Regions from separate parts of the Arthrobacter sp. GCM10027362 genome, predicted to be linked through region 2. Evidence: predicted binding sites of a transcription regulator. Region 2 holds the regulator's gene; the other holds the start of a gene.
What was found. The regulator HspR, encoded in region 2, represses chaperone genes until heat shock. The targets are predictions, from matches to a motif close to AAGTTGAGTCNNNNNGACTCAACTT.
Positions count from the first base shown of each region.

Region 1: clpB (ATP-dependent chaperone ClpB) is a predicted target of HspR. The motif match lies at 2,209-2,233, and genes of this name have one in related genera.

Region 1 covers NZ_JBHTML010000220.1:372-5,637, forward strand. Annotated here, with positions in the region: gene ACFQ36_RS20070 (YccF domain-containing protein) at 1-247, shown strand, start outside; gene ACFQ36_RS20075 (pyridoxamine 5'-phosphate oxidase family protein) at 275-745, opposite strand; gene ACFQ36_RS20080 (YceI family protein) at 972-1,529, shown strand; gene ACFQ36_RS20085 (GNAT family N-acetyltransferase) at 1,545-2,072, opposite strand; gene clpB (ATP-dependent chaperone ClpB) at 2,279-4,876, shown strand; partial or broken gene ACFQ36_RS20095 (septum formation family protein) at 4,949-5,266, opposite strand, start outside.
Region 2 covers NZ_JBHTML010000139.1:1,179-11,218, forward strand. Annotated here, with positions in the region: gene ACFQ36_RS16600 (LysE family transporter) at 1-412, opposite strand, end outside; gene ACFQ36_RS16605 (class I SAM-dependent methyltransferase) at 555-1,361, opposite strand; gene dnaK (molecular chaperone DnaK) at 1,558-3,432, shown strand; gene ACFQ36_RS16615 (nucleotide exchange factor GrpE) at 3,435-4,088, shown strand; gene ACFQ36_RS16620 (DnaJ C-terminal domain-containing protein) at 4,304-5,296, shown strand; gene ACFQ36_RS16625 (heat shock protein transcriptional repressor HspR) at 5,319-5,744, shown strand; gene ACFQ36_RS16630 (hypothetical protein) at 5,981-6,502, opposite strand; gene ACFQ36_RS16635 (sigma-70 family RNA polymerase sigma factor) at 6,790-7,281, shown strand; gene ACFQ36_RS16640 (anti-sigma factor family protein) at 7,278-7,952, shown strand; gene trmB (tRNA (guanosine(46)-N7)-methyltransferase TrmB) at 7,949-8,887, opposite strand; partial or broken gene ACFQ36_RS16650 (DEAD/DEAH box helicase) at 9,166-10,040, shown strand, end outside.

The sequences.
Region 1 (5,266 bases), on a different contig from region 2:
CGGACGCACCTACCTGATGTCCACGCTGGGCAATATCATGTGGCTGCTGGTGGCCGGGATCTGGATCGCCATCGGCCATGTCCTGACGGCCATCGCGCAGGCCGTGACGATCATCGGCATCCCGCTGGCCATCGCGAACCTGAAGATGATTCCGATCTCACTGGCCCCGCTGGGCAAGGAGATCGTGCCCACGGACAGTGCGTACGCGGTGTACGGCCGCCAGTACGGGCCGCGGCTGCCGCGCTGAGGCCCGGCACCGGGCGGCCGGCGGCGGTCATTCGACCTGGAACCGGCGGGAATCGCCCAGCCCGTGGCCGCGCCGTGCCGAGGGGGCGATCGTGAAGCGGCGCCCGGTGATCTCCCCGGGCACAATCCGCACGAAGTTGTTCTTCTCGCCGGCCTGCCAGGGAAAGAGCGGGAGCAGCGTCGAGGCGAGGACGTCCTCGATGCTGGCCAGCCGCTCGGTCCTGCCCTTGAGCACCACGCTCCAGGCCCGGCCGCTGGAGGGGTCGAAGCCGTCCACCTCGAAGGCCACCGGGGCGCCGGACAGCGCGCCCTCGAGCTTGGTTCCCGGTGCGGTGCGGAAGACCACGGTGCCGTGGTCCACCACGTAGTTGATGGGAAACAGTTCCGGATGGTCCCCGATAATCACCGCCAGCCGGCCGAACTCGGCTTCGCGGAAGATCTCCCAGCACTGGCTGGCGGACAGGTTCTCGATATGCTGGGGGACTTCGTTCGGGTCCATAGGGCCAGTGTATTGGGGCCCCCTGCACGTCGGTAGGGACGGCGGCAGGCCGCCGCGCCCGGGCTGTTCCTGTGCGAAAATTTCGCCGCCGTCAAGGTGCATTGTGCCCAGGATTGTGCTGGAATAACCCTCATAGCTCACCAGCTATGAAGTCGCCGGGTCAGGTTGCCGCTATCTGCTGGGTACCGGTGGTACTATCTGGCCCCCGATCCAGGAGGCTGTCCGCATGCCGGAACTATCACCCGAGCTCTCAGGGGAATGGCGGTTCGATCCGAGCCATACGCGCATCGGCTTTTCCACCCGCCATGCGATGGTCACCAAGGTGCGCGGGGCCTTCAACGATATCGAGGGAGTTGCCTACGTCGACGTCGACAATCCCGCGAATTCGAAGGTGAGCGTGAAAATCAATGTTGCCAGCATCGACACGCGCAGCCGCCAGCGCGACGAGCACCTGCGGACCAATGACTTCTTCGACGCGTCCCACCACCCGTACATCACCTTCGAAAGCACCCGCATCGACCAGGTGGGGGACAACAGCTTCATCGTCAACGGCAACCTGACCATCCGCGGCGTCACCCGGGAGCTGGGTATTCCGATCGAGTTCATGGGCGTGGAACGGGATCCGTCGGGGCAGCTGCGTGCCGGCTTCGAGGGGTCACGGCGGATCGACCGCCAGCAGTTCGGGGTCAAGTGGAACACTGCGCTGGATTCAGGCGGCCTGCTGGTCTCGGACAAGATCACCCTGGAGTTCGAGGTGTCTGCGGTCAAGGTCGAAAAAAGCTGACCCGGCCCGGTCCGGCTACAGCTGCCGGTCCCAGTTGAGCACGTAGCCGTCCGCGTAGCCCCCGGCGTCGTCGGCGCCCTGGTGCGGGTCGAGCGCGAATCCCAGCCGCAGGACCAGGCGGACGGCGGCCTGGTCCTGCGGGCGCACCCGGGCCAGGATCGGCGGCAGCTCGAAATATTCATTCGCCTGGGCGACGACGGCGGCCGCGGCCTCGCGCCCGTACCCCTGGCCCCGCATGCGGTGCTCGAGCAGGCAGTGCAGCTGCAGGACGGGCCGGCCGTCCCAGAGGATACGGGTGACGCCGGCGAAACCGACAGTCCGGTCCTTGCCGCGCAGGCGCACGGTGTAGCACCCGGCCTCGTGCTGTTGCCAGTGCCGGTCCCAGCGCTGGAAGAGCCCTTCGGCTTCCTCCCGCCAGCTCAGCGCGAGCGGCGATCCGGCCGGCGTGCTCCGCCGGTCGGAGAGGATCCGGAGCATGTCCTCCAGGTTCTCGGGCCCGGGCCGCAGCAGGGTCAGCCGCTTAGTGCGCAGGATGGTGTCCATGCGCGCCCGCCGTCCGGATTTCCGCCCGTCCCATGGCACCAGCCTAGAGGCGGATCCCGGCCTTCCGGCGCGGCGGCGGCGGTGCCACCATGGGTAAAGAAGTGCCCTCGGGCAGCTGTGGAAAACTTTACTTTCAAACTTGAGTCAACTACACTCATGTTAGTTGCTTTGAATCCTGTAAGGCGCCGGCTTGAAGGGAGCTTGCATTGGACGCCAAATTCACCACCAAAAGCCAGGAGGCGCTCTCCGCCGCGGCCATGAACGCCTCGACGGCGGGCAATCCCCAGATCGAACCCGCCCACCTGCTCAAGGCCCTGATGGACCAGCGCGAAAGCGTGGCCGTGGTCCTGCTCAAGGCCGCCGGGGCGGATCCGGATGCGGTCAGCGTGCAGGCCAGTTCGGCCATCAAGGCGCTGCCGTCGTCGTCGGGTTCCACGGTGGCGCAGGCCCAGGGCTCCCGCGGCTTCCTGAAGGTGCTCTCCGCGGCCCAGGAGGAAGCGGAAAAGCTGGGGGACTCTTTTGTGTCCACCGAGCACCTGCTGCTGGGCCTGTCCGCGGACAGCGGCCGCGTGGGCGGCATCCTGCGGGACGCCGGCGCCTCGCGTGAGGCGCTGCAGGCGGCCCTGCCCGGGGTGCGCGGGGACCGCAAGGTCACCACTGCGGACCCGGAGAACACCTTTCAGGCCCTGGAGAAGTTCGGCACGGACCTGACCGAGATCGCGCGCGCGGGCAAGCTGGACCCGGTGATCGGCCGCGACGCCGAGATCCGCCGGGTGATCCAGGTGCTCTCGCGCCGGACCAAGAACAACCCGGTCCTGATCGGCGAGCCCGGTGTGGGCAAGACCGCCGTCGTCGAGGGGCTGGCCCAGCGCATTGTGGCCGGGGACGTGCCCGAATCCCTGCGCGGCAAGCGCCTGATCAACCTGGACCTGGGGTCCATGGTCGCCGGCGCCAAGTACCGCGGCGAGTTCGAGGAGCGGCTCAAGGCGGTCCTGGAGGAGATCAGGAACTCCGACGGCCAGATCGTCACCTTCATTGACGAGCTGCACACGGTGGTCGGGGCCGGGGCCGCCGAAGGCTCCATGGACGCGGGCAACATGCTCAAGCCGATGCTGGCCCGCGGCGAGCTGCGCATGATCGGTGCCACCACGCTGGACGAGTACCGCGAGAATATCGAGAAGGATCCGGCCCTGGAACGCCGCTTCCAGCAGGTCTTCATCGGCGAGCCGAGCGTGGAGGACACCATCGGCATCCTGCGCGGCCTGAAGGAGCGCTACGAGGCCCACCACAAGGTATCCATCGCCGACTCCGCCCTGGTGGCCGCCGCCACGCTGTCCAACCGGTACATCTCCGGCCGCCAGCTGCCGGACAAGGCCATCGACCTGGTGGACGAGGCCGCCTCCCGGCTGCGGATGGAAATCGATTCCGCCCCGGAGGAAATCGACCAGCTGCGCCGTGCGGTGGACCGGCTGACCATGGAGGAGCTCGCGCTCGAGCGGGAGACGGACGAGGCCTCGCGCGAACGCCTCGAGGCCCTGCGGGCGGACCTGGCGGACAAGAAGGAGCAGCTGGCCGCGCTCAACGCCCGCTGGGAGGCCGAGAAGGCCGGCCTGAACCGGGTGGGCGAGCTCCGGGCCAGGCTGGACGAGCTGCGCAGCCTGGCGGACAAGGCCCAGCGCGACGGAGACCTGGCCGAGGCCTCGCGGATCCTTTACGGAGAGATTCCCTCCCTGCAGAAGGAGCTCGATGCGGCGCAGGCGGCCGAGACGCAGGACAAGCAGGACCTGATGGTGGCCGAGGAGGTGACCGCCGAAGACATCGCCGAGGTGATCTCGGCATGGACCGGCATCCCGGCCGGGCGCATGCTGCAGGGCGAATCCCAGAAGCTGCTGCACATGGAGGAAGCGATCGGGACCCGGCTCATCGGCCAGCGGAAGGCCGTCGCCGCGGTCTCGGACGCGGTCCGGCGTGCCCGGGCCGGCATCAGCGACCCGAACCGGCCCACCGGCTCCTTCCTCTTCCTGGGCCCCACCGGCGTGGGCAAGACCGAGCTGGCCAAGGCGCTCGCTGACTTCCTTTTCGACGACGAACGCTCCATGGTGCGCATCGACATGAGCGAGTACTCCGAGAAGCACTCGGTCGCCCGCCTGGTCGGTGCCCCTCCGGGCTATGTCGGCTACGAGGAGGGCGGCCAGCTGACCGAAGCGGTGCGCCGGCGCCCCTATTCGGTGATCCTGCTGGACGAGATCGAGAAAGCCCACCCCGAGGTCTTCGACATCCTGCTCCAGGTGCTCGACGACGGCCGGCTGACCGACGGCCAGGGCCGCACCGTGGACTTCCGCAACGTGATCCTCGTGCTCACATCCAACCTCGGCAGCCACTTCCTGGTGGACCAGACGCTCTCGGACCAGCAGAAGCGGGACGCGGTGATGTCCGTGGTCAATTCCAGCTTCAAGCCCGAGTTCCTGAACCGGCTGGACGACATCATCATGTTCGATCCGCTGAGCCTGGAGGACCTGGCCCGCATCGTGGACCTGCAGGTGCAGTCCCTGGCCGCCCGCCTGGGCGAGCGCCGGCTGACCCTCGAGGTCACCGACGCGGCGCGGGAATGGCTGGCGCTGACCGGCTACGACCCTGCCTACGGCGCCCGCCCGCTGCGCCGGCTGGTGCAGCGGGAGATCGGGGACCGGCTGGCCCGCGGCCTGCTTGCCGGGGAAATTTCCGACGGCGACACCGTGCTGGTGGACCGCGAGGCCGGCACGCTGGAGCAGCCGGCCGAGGGGCTGGTGGTCCGCGCCAAGTAGCGGCGCCAGGCGGCACCGCGGGACCCGGCCGCCCGGACGGGTCCCGCGGCGTTCGCCGGCGGTGGCTGCCGGTCAGTCCCCGATCAGGGACCCGGTCAGCTTGTTCCCGCCGTCCAGGATGACAAAGCAGTCGATCCGCCGGTCCCCCTCCCGCCACGTGCCCTCCGAGGGCAGGCCGTAGGAGGTGCGCACGGTGCTGTGCTTTTCCGCGGTCTTGTTCAACTTGATGGCGGTGCACACCTGCTCCGCCTTCACGTTCAGGGCTTCCTTGCCCGGAAAGGTGTCCGAGGGCCGGTAGGAAAAGGTGCCGATGATCTGGGCGGCGTGCGGAGTGCTGCAGGTGACCACCGTGGCGTTGAGGGTCACGGCCTGGAAATCGGTGAAACAGTC
Region 2 (10,040 bases):
AGCCGGGCATAAAGGCCAGGAAGAACACGATGGCCTTCGGATTGAGCAGGTTCACCCAGACGCCGCGGCGGAACATGGAGAAGGCCGGCTCGTCGCGCCGCGCCTCGGCCACCGCGGCCGTGTCGTGGGGCTTGGCGAAGAACTGCCGCAGGCCAAGGTAGACCAGGTAGGCGGCGCCGGCGTACTTGATCGCCGCGAACAGCGCCGGGGAGTTGGAGACCACCAGGCCCAGGCCCAGGGCCACGATGGCCACGTGGATGACCAGGGCCGCCTGCTGGCCGAGGACGCCCCAGAGGGACCGGAGGAATCCGGCATTGAGCGAGTTGCTCATGGTGTTGATGGCACCGGCGCCCGGAGTGAAGCTGATCACGATCGTGGCGCCGAGCAGCGCCAGCCAGAGGGAAAACTGCACCAGCCGATCCTACGGCCCCGGCGCAGGCTCACCACAACGTGTCGGCGGCCCACAGTCCGGCACCGCCTCGTCGCTTGTGCTTGCCCGGGATTTCAGCGGTGGTGGCGGCAGAGGCCTATGCCCTGCGGGCGTGCCCCATCGTTTACGGCTTTCGGGCCAGGATTTCCCCGTTCGGAATGAGGAACCAGCCGTCCGGGGTCTTGGCCCAGTCCCGCCAGCCCTGCGCGATCCGCTCGAGCCCGGCCTGGTCGGTCAGGCCGCGTTCCAGGGCCTGTTCCGCATAGGCCGAATGCAGCACGCGCTCGGACCAGACGCTGCCCTGCCACGCGCGCTTCTCCTCGGTCGCGTACAGCCAGTTGGAGGAGGACGGCGTGATGTCGCGCAGGCCCGCGGCCAGGACCCAGGACACCAGATGGCGGCCCGCATCGGGTTCGGCCTTGTTGCCGCGGGCGATCTGCTGGTAAACCTCCATCCATTCGTCCAGTTCGGGCATGGCCGGATACCAGCTCATTCCGTGGAAGTCCGCATCGCGGACGGCGATGATTCCGCCCGGCTTGGCCACGCGGCGCATCTCGTAGAGCGCGGCGACCGGATCCGCCAGGTGCTGGAGCACCTGGTGGGCGTGCACGACGTCGAAGGTGTCGTCGTCGTACTCCAGGTCGTAGATGTTGCCGCTGACGAAGGTGGCGTTCTCAAGGCCGCGCAGCGCCGCCAGTTCGGCCGCCTGCTCCAGCACGTCCTCGGAGCGGTCCAGCCCGGTAACCTCCCCGGGCGCCACCAGTTCGGCCAGGTCCGCCGTGATGCTGCCCGGGCCGCAGCCGACGTCGAGCAGGGCCATTCCCGGCTTTAGGTGCGGCAGCAGGTAGGCGGCGCAGTCCGCGGCGGTGCGGACCGCATGGGCATTGACCACGCTTCGATGGTGCCCGTGGGAGTAAACCTCGTTCTTCATAGCTGGAGGTTACTCCGCATGCATCCCTGCCGCGTAGCAGGAGGCCCGTACTGTTGCGCAAGGTTAATTCCCGGCCGGCCGCCAAACTTGAGTCAGGGCCGCTCAGGTTTGGGTTGACATCTCTCCGGGCCGGAGTAAACTTGAGTGCAGATCGCTCAAGACGGCCGCTTTGCGGCCGACAATGAAAGGAAAGCGTATGTCACGCGCAGTAGGAATCGATTTGGGAACCACCAACTCCGTGGTTTCCGTGCTGGAAGGCGGCGAGCCCACCGTCATCGCCAACGCCGAGGGCAGCCGCACCACCCCGTCCGTTGTCGCATTCTCGAAGTCCGGCGAGGTGCTGGTTGGTGAAATCGCCAAGCGCCAGGCGGTGAACAACATCGAGCGCACGATCGCCTCGGTCAAGCGCCACATGGGTACCGACTGGAGCATCACCGTCGACGGCAAGAAGTACACGCCGCAGGAGATCTCCGCCCGCATCCTGCAGAAGCTCAAGCACGACGCCGAGGCCTATCTGGGCGAGAAGGTCACCGACGCGGTGATCACCGTTCCGGCATACTTCAATGACGCCGAACGCCAGGCCACCAAGGAAGCCGGCGAGATCGCCGGCCTGAACGTGCTGCGCATCATCAACGAGCCTACCGCTGCGGCGCTGGCCTACGGCCTGGACAAGGGCAAGGAAGACGAGCTCATCCTGGTCTTCGACCTTGGCGGCGGCACCTTTGACGTGTCCCTGCTGGAAGTCGGCAAGGACGAGGACGAGTTCTCCACCATCCAGGTCCGTGCCACCGCCGGCGACAACCGCCTCGGCGGCGACGACTGGGACCAGCGGGTGGTCGACTACCTGCTGAAGCAGGCCAAGGCCAAGGGCGCGGACCTGTCCAAGGACCGGATCGCGCTGCAGCGCCTGAAGGAAGCGGCCGAGCAGGCCAAGAAGGAACTGTCCTCCGCCTCGTCCACGAACATCTCGCTGCAGTACCTCTCGGTCACCCCCGAGGGCCCGGTCCACCTGGACGAGCACCTGTCGCGGGCCAAGTTCCAGGAGCTGACCGCGGACCTGCTCGAGCGCACCAAGAAGCCGTTCCACGATGTCATCACCGAAGCCGGCATCAAGGTTTCCGACATCAACCACATCATCCTCGTCGGCGGTTCCACCCGTATGCCGGCCGTCTCGGACCTGGTGCGGGAAATGGCCGGCGGCAAGGAGCCGAACAAGGGCGTGAACCCGGACGAGGTCGTGGCCGTCGGCGCCGCGCTGCAGGCCGGCGTGCTGAAGGGCGAGCGCAAGGACGTGCTGCTCATCGACGTCACCCCGCTGTCCCTGGGCATTGAGACCAAGGGCGGTGTGATGACCAAGCTGATCGAGCGCAACACCGCGATCCCGACCAAGCGGTCCGAGACCTTCACCACCGCGGACGACAACCAGCCGTCGGTGGCCATCCAGGTCTTCCAGGGCGAGCGCGAGTTCACCCGGGACAACAAGCCGCTGGGCACCTTCGAGCTGACCGGCATCGCGCCGGCTCCGCGCGGCGTGCCCCAGATCGAGGTCACCTTCGACATCGACGCCAACGGCATCGTCCACGTCTCGGCCAGGGACAAGGGGACCGGCGCCGAGCAGTCCATGACCATTACGGGCGGCACCGCCCTCTCCAAGGACGACATCGACCGCATGGTCCGCGACGCCGAGGCGCACGCCAACGAGGACAAGCAGCGCCGCGAGGCGGCCGACCGCCGCAACACGGCCGAGCAATTGGCGTACTCGGTGGACAAGCTGCTCAAGGACAACGAGGACAAGCTCCCGGAGAACGTCAAGACCGAGGTCCAGGCCGACGTCGACGCCCTGAAGAAGGCCCTGGAGTCCCAGGACAACGACGACGAGGTCAAGGCCGCGTTCGAGAAGCTGCAGGCGTCCCAGACCAAGCTTGGCGAGGCGATCTACTCCCACGCGCAGGCCGGAGGTTCCTCCGCGAACCCGGGTGCCTCCGCCGGTGCCGATTCCTCCACCGGTGCCTCCGGTGCCGAGGAGGACATCGTGGATGCCGAGGTTGTTGACGAGGACGAAAAGAAGTAATCATGCCCCATCACGGAAACGAGGAAGAGCATACGGCGGCAGCCGGCCAGGAGCCGATCGAAATCCGGGACAACCGGAAGATCGACCCGGCAACCGGCAAGGTCCGCGGCAGCCAGGACGACAGCCAGGGCGCTCCGGCCCATGAGGAAGTCCGTCCCGTGGACGAGGCCCACGACGCCGGGGACGCACTGGCCCAGGCCGAGCAGATCCTGAACGAGGCCTCGGCCGAAACCCAGGAGCAGGACCTGGCTGCAGAACTGCGCAACGACCTGCTGCGCCTGCAGGCGGAGTACGTCAACTACCGCAAACGCGTTGAACGGGACCGCGCGGTGGCCGGTGAAACGGCCGTGTTCGGCGTGCTGAACTCGCTGCTTCCGGTGCTGGACGACATCGAAGCCGCCCGTCAGCACGGCGACCTCGCGGAGGGACCGTTCGCTTCGATCGCGGCGAAGCTGGAGACGACGCTCACCGGGCTCGGGCTCGAACGGATCGACGAGAGCGGCGTAGCCTTCGACCCGACCATCCACGAGGCGCTGATGCAGCAGCCGAGTTCGGAAGTCGGTGCCGATACCGTGCAGCAGGTCCTGCGGTGCGGGTACAAGTCGGGGGACCGCCTCCTGCGCGCGGCGCAGGTGATCGTGGCCGTACCCGAATAAGCCGGACGGCGCCGGAGATGTCTTCGACCGGCGGCAACGAACGGAATCCCGAGGTCCCCGGCCCGGCTTGCGGGCCCGGGGACCTCGGGATTCCCGGCCGGCCGTATCGCTGGTCCGTTTAAGCCGCCCTCCCCGAAGGCGTCCCCGGCCCGGTTTCCCCGCCCTGCCGGTGCGGGGACCTAGACTTTGTCATACATCGATAAGGAGGCGCCTGGATGGCTAGCCAGGATTGGGTCGAGAAGGACTTCTACAAGATCCTTGGTGTCTCCAAGGACGCGTCCGACGCGGACATCAAGAAGGCGTACCGCAAGCTGGCCCGCAAATACCACCCGGACACGAACGCCGGCAATGATGCCGCGGAAAAGATGTTCAAGGACGTGTCCGAGGCTTACTCCGTCCTGTCCGACCCGGAGGAACGCCAGCAGTATGATGCGATCCGGGCCATGGGCAGCGGGGCACGTTTCACTGCCGGCGGTGGCGGCGGTGCCGGCGCCGGCGGGTTCGAGGATATCTTCGGCAACCTCTTCGGCCAGACCACCCGCGGCCGCTCGGCCGGCGGGTTCGGCGGCGGCAACATTCCCCCGGAGTTTGCCGACCTGTTCGGCGGGTTCGGCGGCGGGTTCGGTGGTGGCGGCGGCTACGCGCCGCCGCAGGCTCCGCCGCGCAAGGGCGCGGACCGCACGGCCACGACCACGATCTCCTTCGCCGGCTCGATCAACGGCACCAGGATCGGCCTGCGCGAACCCTCCGGGGAAGTCATCGACGTCAGGATTCCCCCCGGCATCCGGGACGGGCAGAAGGTGCGGGTCAGGGGCAAGGGCCAGCCGGGCCCGGCCGGCAACGGCGACCTCATGGTCACCGTCAACGTCCAGCCGCACCCGTTCTACACCCGCGACGGGGACAATCTCCGGATCCATGTGCCGGTCACTTTTGCCGAGGCCGCGCTGGGCGCCCAGATTGAGGTTCCGACGATCACCGGCGAAACCGTGAAGGTCAGGATTCCGCCGGGCACCCCGTCCGGCCGTACCTTGCGCGTCAAGGGCCGGGGCGTCAAGACGTCCAAGGGTACCGGAGACCTGCTGGTCACCATCGACATCGTAGTGCCGCAGAACCTGAACAAGCAGGCCGAAGACGCGGTGAAGGCCTTCGCCGAAGCCACCGCGGACGCAGATCCCCGGCACAACCTGGCCGCCAAGGCCAGGTTGTAGGCGGGACGGAAGGGGGACGGCAATGAGCATCGACCGCAATGCGCCGATTTTTGTTATCTCCGTTGCCGCCGAACTGGCGGAGATGCACCCGCAGACCCTGCGCCAGTACGACCGGCTGGGACTGGTTTCCCCGTCCCGCCAGGCCGGCCGCCAGCGGCGCTATTCGCAGCAGGACGTGGATTCCCTGCGCGAGGTGCAGCGGCTGTCGCAGGAAGGTGTGTCTCTGGAAGGCATCAAGCGCATTCTGGAACTGGAGCACCAGGTTTCCGCCCTGCAGTCCCGGGTCAAGGAGCTGAGCGCCGAGCTGGAGCAGGCCAAGCGGCGCGCGCGGCTTCAGACGGGCCGGATCTTCGCCGCCGGCCTGGCAGGCGATGTGGTCAGCCTGGCCCGCGGCCAGCGGCCCCACCCGCGCACCCAGGCCGTCATGCTCTGGCGCCCGCAGCACTAGGACGTTTTCCGGACCGCGGATTCCCCACCCGCCGCTGCCCGGCATGCGCGGCACGCCGTGACCGCGGCCTTGATGCCGCAGTCGATTTTCTGCGGGTCGCCGCCGGGCAGGCGGAGACCCGTGACGCCCGTGGAGGCAGCACGGGGCCGGCACCGGCAGAAGCGGGGACCATCCCGGTTCCCGCGGCATGAGCCGTGGGAACCGGGCCCCTCCTCCCTTGGCGGGAGGAGACGATCTCACTTCTTGATCATGTCGCCGTTCGGCGCCACCACGTACCAGACATCGTTCACGCCTTGGCCGGTGGTGTCTCCGGGGGCCTTGTCCTTGACCCAGTAGTAGATCGGCATGCCGTTGATGGTGATCTGCTTCTTGCCCTCCGGCGTCGTGATGGTGCCGATGGTTCCCGTGACGCCCTCGACCTTGGGTTTGTCGCTCTCGGTCAGGACCGGCGGCCAGGCCGCGATGCACTCGCCGGTGCAGTTGCTCTTGCCCGAGTCCTTGACGTCCTTGGTGAAGTAGTAGACCGTCATGCCCTTGGCGTCCACCACGATCTGGCCCAGCTTGGAATCGGCGACCTTCAGTTCCGCGCTGCCCTGCGGCACGGGGGCCATGGACGACGGAGACGCCACCGAGGGCGACGCCGGGGCCGGGGCCACCGATTGAGTGGCCGGCACCGTTCCGGTATTTCCACCGCAGCCGGTCAGTCCCATGAGGCCTGCGGCCAGGATGGCTGCCGCGCCGCTAAGTTTGAGCTTCATGACGTGTTCCTTACGATCAAGCGGATTGTCTCGGATACGCGATCCACCGAGGCGGGCCGCTATGTGCAAAGACGCCGTCTCCGGCTGCAATGGTTCAGCCCGGGGCCGGCATTTTTCCGCGGGCCGTTCCTGCCGGCCATGGAGACTGCCCGTTCCACGGAACTTCCAAGGATTTGGATGTGTACTGGCGCTCCGGGCGTTGAACCTTTTGCGGGGAGCCGCCGTCCTTGTTGTTGGAAGCGGTTCCCCGGTGCTGCCGCAGGGTCCGCCGGACCGGGAGGTCGTCCATGCCGATGGAAGATGAAGCCGTCGCCCAGCTGTACCGCGACCATGCGGTGGCCCTGCGGCGGTTCGTGCTCGCTGCCATGTCCAATCCGGACCAGGCCGAGGACGTGGTGCAGGAAACCATCCTGCGGGTCTGGCGCCGCGGGGCGGATCCGGAGAACCTGCGCGGTTATCTGTACCGGACGGCGCGGCACGTCATTATCGACGAGTACCGCCGGCGATCCCGGCGCGTGCCGGAGACGGGTTTCCCCGAGGAGGAGCCGGCAGCGGCGGACCAGGTGGACAAACTGCTGCTGCGGGTGCTCATCGAGGAAGCACTCGGACGGCTCAGCGCGGAGCACCGCAGCGTGATTCTGGCCCTGCACTACCAGCGGCTGACCGCCGCGGACGCAGCCAGGGCCCTGAACATCCCGCTGGGGACGGTAAAGTCCCGGGCCTTCTATGCTGCCAAGGCGCTGCGTGCCGTCCTGGACGAGATGGGGGTTGCACCGTGAGGGAGGGCCATGAGGGCCTGCGCCTGCTGCTGGGGGCCTACGTCCTCGGCGGCATCGAGCCCGGCGAGCGGCTGCTGCTGGAACACCACCTGGCCGGATGCGCCCGGTGCCGGGCGGAACTGGCCGAACTCCAGGCCCTGCCGGACGCGCTCGCGGCCCTGACCCGGGAAGAGGCGATGGCACTGGCCGGGCCCGCGCCCGGACCTGCCCGGGACATGGCCCGCGGGCTGATGGCGGAGCTGGCCCGGCGCCGCCGCCGCGCACGACGGCTGACGGCGGCCCTGATCGCCGGCGTCGCCGCGGCATGCCTGGCCATCGGCGCCGCCGCCGGCCCGCTGGTGCTGCACCCGACGCAGGAGACGGAAAACTACACCATGACCGCGTCCTCCGGGCTGCAGGTCGAGCTGGACCTGGTCCACCGGGCCTGGGGCACCGAGCTGGCCGTGAACGGGGCGATGCTGCCGGACCAGGGGGTGTTCTCCCTGTGGCTGACCGACCGCACCGGCGTCGACTGGCAGATTGCCACCTGGCAGGCGACACCGACGGGGAAGGCCAGGCTGGTGGCCTCCACCGCGACGATGCCCGAGGACATCACCTGCGTCGAAATCCGCAACGGGCGTGACGCCCCGGTGGCCGCCGTCTACATGCACGGTGCGGCGGAGGACGGTTAGCGGCGCCGGAACGTCAGGTCGAAGATCCCGCGCCCGGCCCTGCGGGCCTTCTGCTCGAAGCTGGTCAGGGCGCGGCCCTCGAACCGCGGCGCCCAGCCGCCGACGGTGTCCACGCCCTCGCCTTCGCTGGCGTTGCCGGTGCTGACCGGGGCCCTGCCCTCGCGCACGGGGGCGCCGCCGACCAACTGCTCGACGCCGCTTTCCCAGACCCGTGTCAGCGGGCTGTCCGCCCCGGCACGTTCACCCTCATGGACGTTCACGAACTCGGGCGACGCCTGCCCCACCTCGCGCATCTGGATGGCGTAGGAGGACCAGTCCGTCGCCAGCCGCCACCGGCCGCCCGGCTGCAGGACCCGTGCGGCCGCGGCGGCGAAGCCGGCCTGGACCAGGCGGCGCTTGATGTGCCGGGTCTTGTGCCAGGGATCGGGGAAGAAGACCCACAGTTCCGCCACCGACCCGGGCGCCAGCATGGTGGCCAGCACCTCGGGGGCATTGGCCTGGACCACCCGGACATTGGACAGGCCCTGCTGGCCGATCCGCAGCAGGGTCTGCGCCAGCCCGGGACGGTAGACCTCCACCGCGAGGAAATCCCAGTCCGGATGCTCCAGGGCGGCATGGCAGACGGCCTCGCCAAGCCCGGAACCGATTTCGACGACGAGCGGTGCCTGCCGCCCGAAGGCCGCTTCGGGGTCGAAGACATAGTCCGGAGCCACCGAGGTATCGGAATCCCGGCGCGGGACATCCACCACGAACCTGCCGGCGTACTGTTCCCAAGCCTGCCGGCGGCGGCCCTGCAACCGCGAGCCGCGGCGGACAAAGCTGACCGGCTGGCCGCGGCGCGGTGGTGCAGGCGGCACCGTCGCCGGGTCCGCGGCGGTGTCTTCCGGCAGGCTGCCGGCGGAAGACCGGTCGGGGGTGCTGTTGGCTGTAATCATCCCTACTAGGGTATCCAGTGCGCCGGGCGGGCCGGGGCCGGCCGCCGGAACGGTGCCGCCGGCCCGCACTGGTAGAATTGGTGTACTTGGAGCACCATCCCGGCTGGCCGGCGGTGTTCCCTGCGTCGATGAACGCATGCAAACTTCTCCCGCAGACCGGGTTTCCGTGCCCCTGTGCCGCCCGGACTCCCCGCGGTTGACGCTGTCTGGCTTTTCTTCGGCGACCCCTGGGCCACACCGGTGCCGGGGCCACTGACCGAAAGTACTTTTCCGGAACTATGACTACTTCTGCTGCCGTGCGCTCCTTTAAGGACCTTGGCGTCTCCAAGCCGCTCGTTGCCTCGCTGGCCGCCTCCGGCATCACCGAACCGTTCCCCATCCAGGCCGAGACCCTTCCCTCCACGCTGGCCGGCCGGGACGTGCTCGGCCGCGGCCGCACCGGCTCCGGCAAGACCCTGGCCTTCGCCCTGCCGCTGGTCTCCCGGCTCGCGGAGCGGGAAGCCGCCTACCGCCGCCGCCCCGGCCGTCCGCTGGGCCTGGTGCTGGCTCCGACCCGCGAGCTGGCGACCCAGATCAACGCCACCATCGAGCCGCTGGCCAACGAGCTGGGCCTGAACACCACCGTGATCTACGGCGGGGTGTCGCAGCAGCGCCAGGAAAAAGCCCTGCGCGCCGGCGTCGACATTGTGGTGGCCTGCCCGGGCCGGCTCGAGGACCTGATGCGGCAGAAGATCCTGACCCTCGAGACGGTGGAAATCACCGTGCTGGACGAGGCGGACCACATGGCGGACCTGGGCTTCCTGCCGGTGGTCCAGCGGCTGCTGGCCGCCACCCCGGCGCAGGGGCAGCGGATGCTTTTCTCGGCGACCCTGGACAACGGGGTGGACAAGCTGGTCAGGCGCTTCCTGTCCAATCCGCTGACCCACTCGGTGGATGATCCGCAGGCTGCGGTGACCACCATGGAACACCATGTGCTCGTGGTGGCGGACCAGGCGGCGAAGCGGCAGCTGATCGGCACCCTTGCCTCCGGCCGGGGCCGGAGGGTGCTGTTCACCCGGACCAAGCACCAGGCCCGCAAGCTGGCCAAGAGCCTGACCGACGCCGGCATCCCGGCCGTGGACCTGCACGGGAACCTCTCGCAGAATGCCCGCGA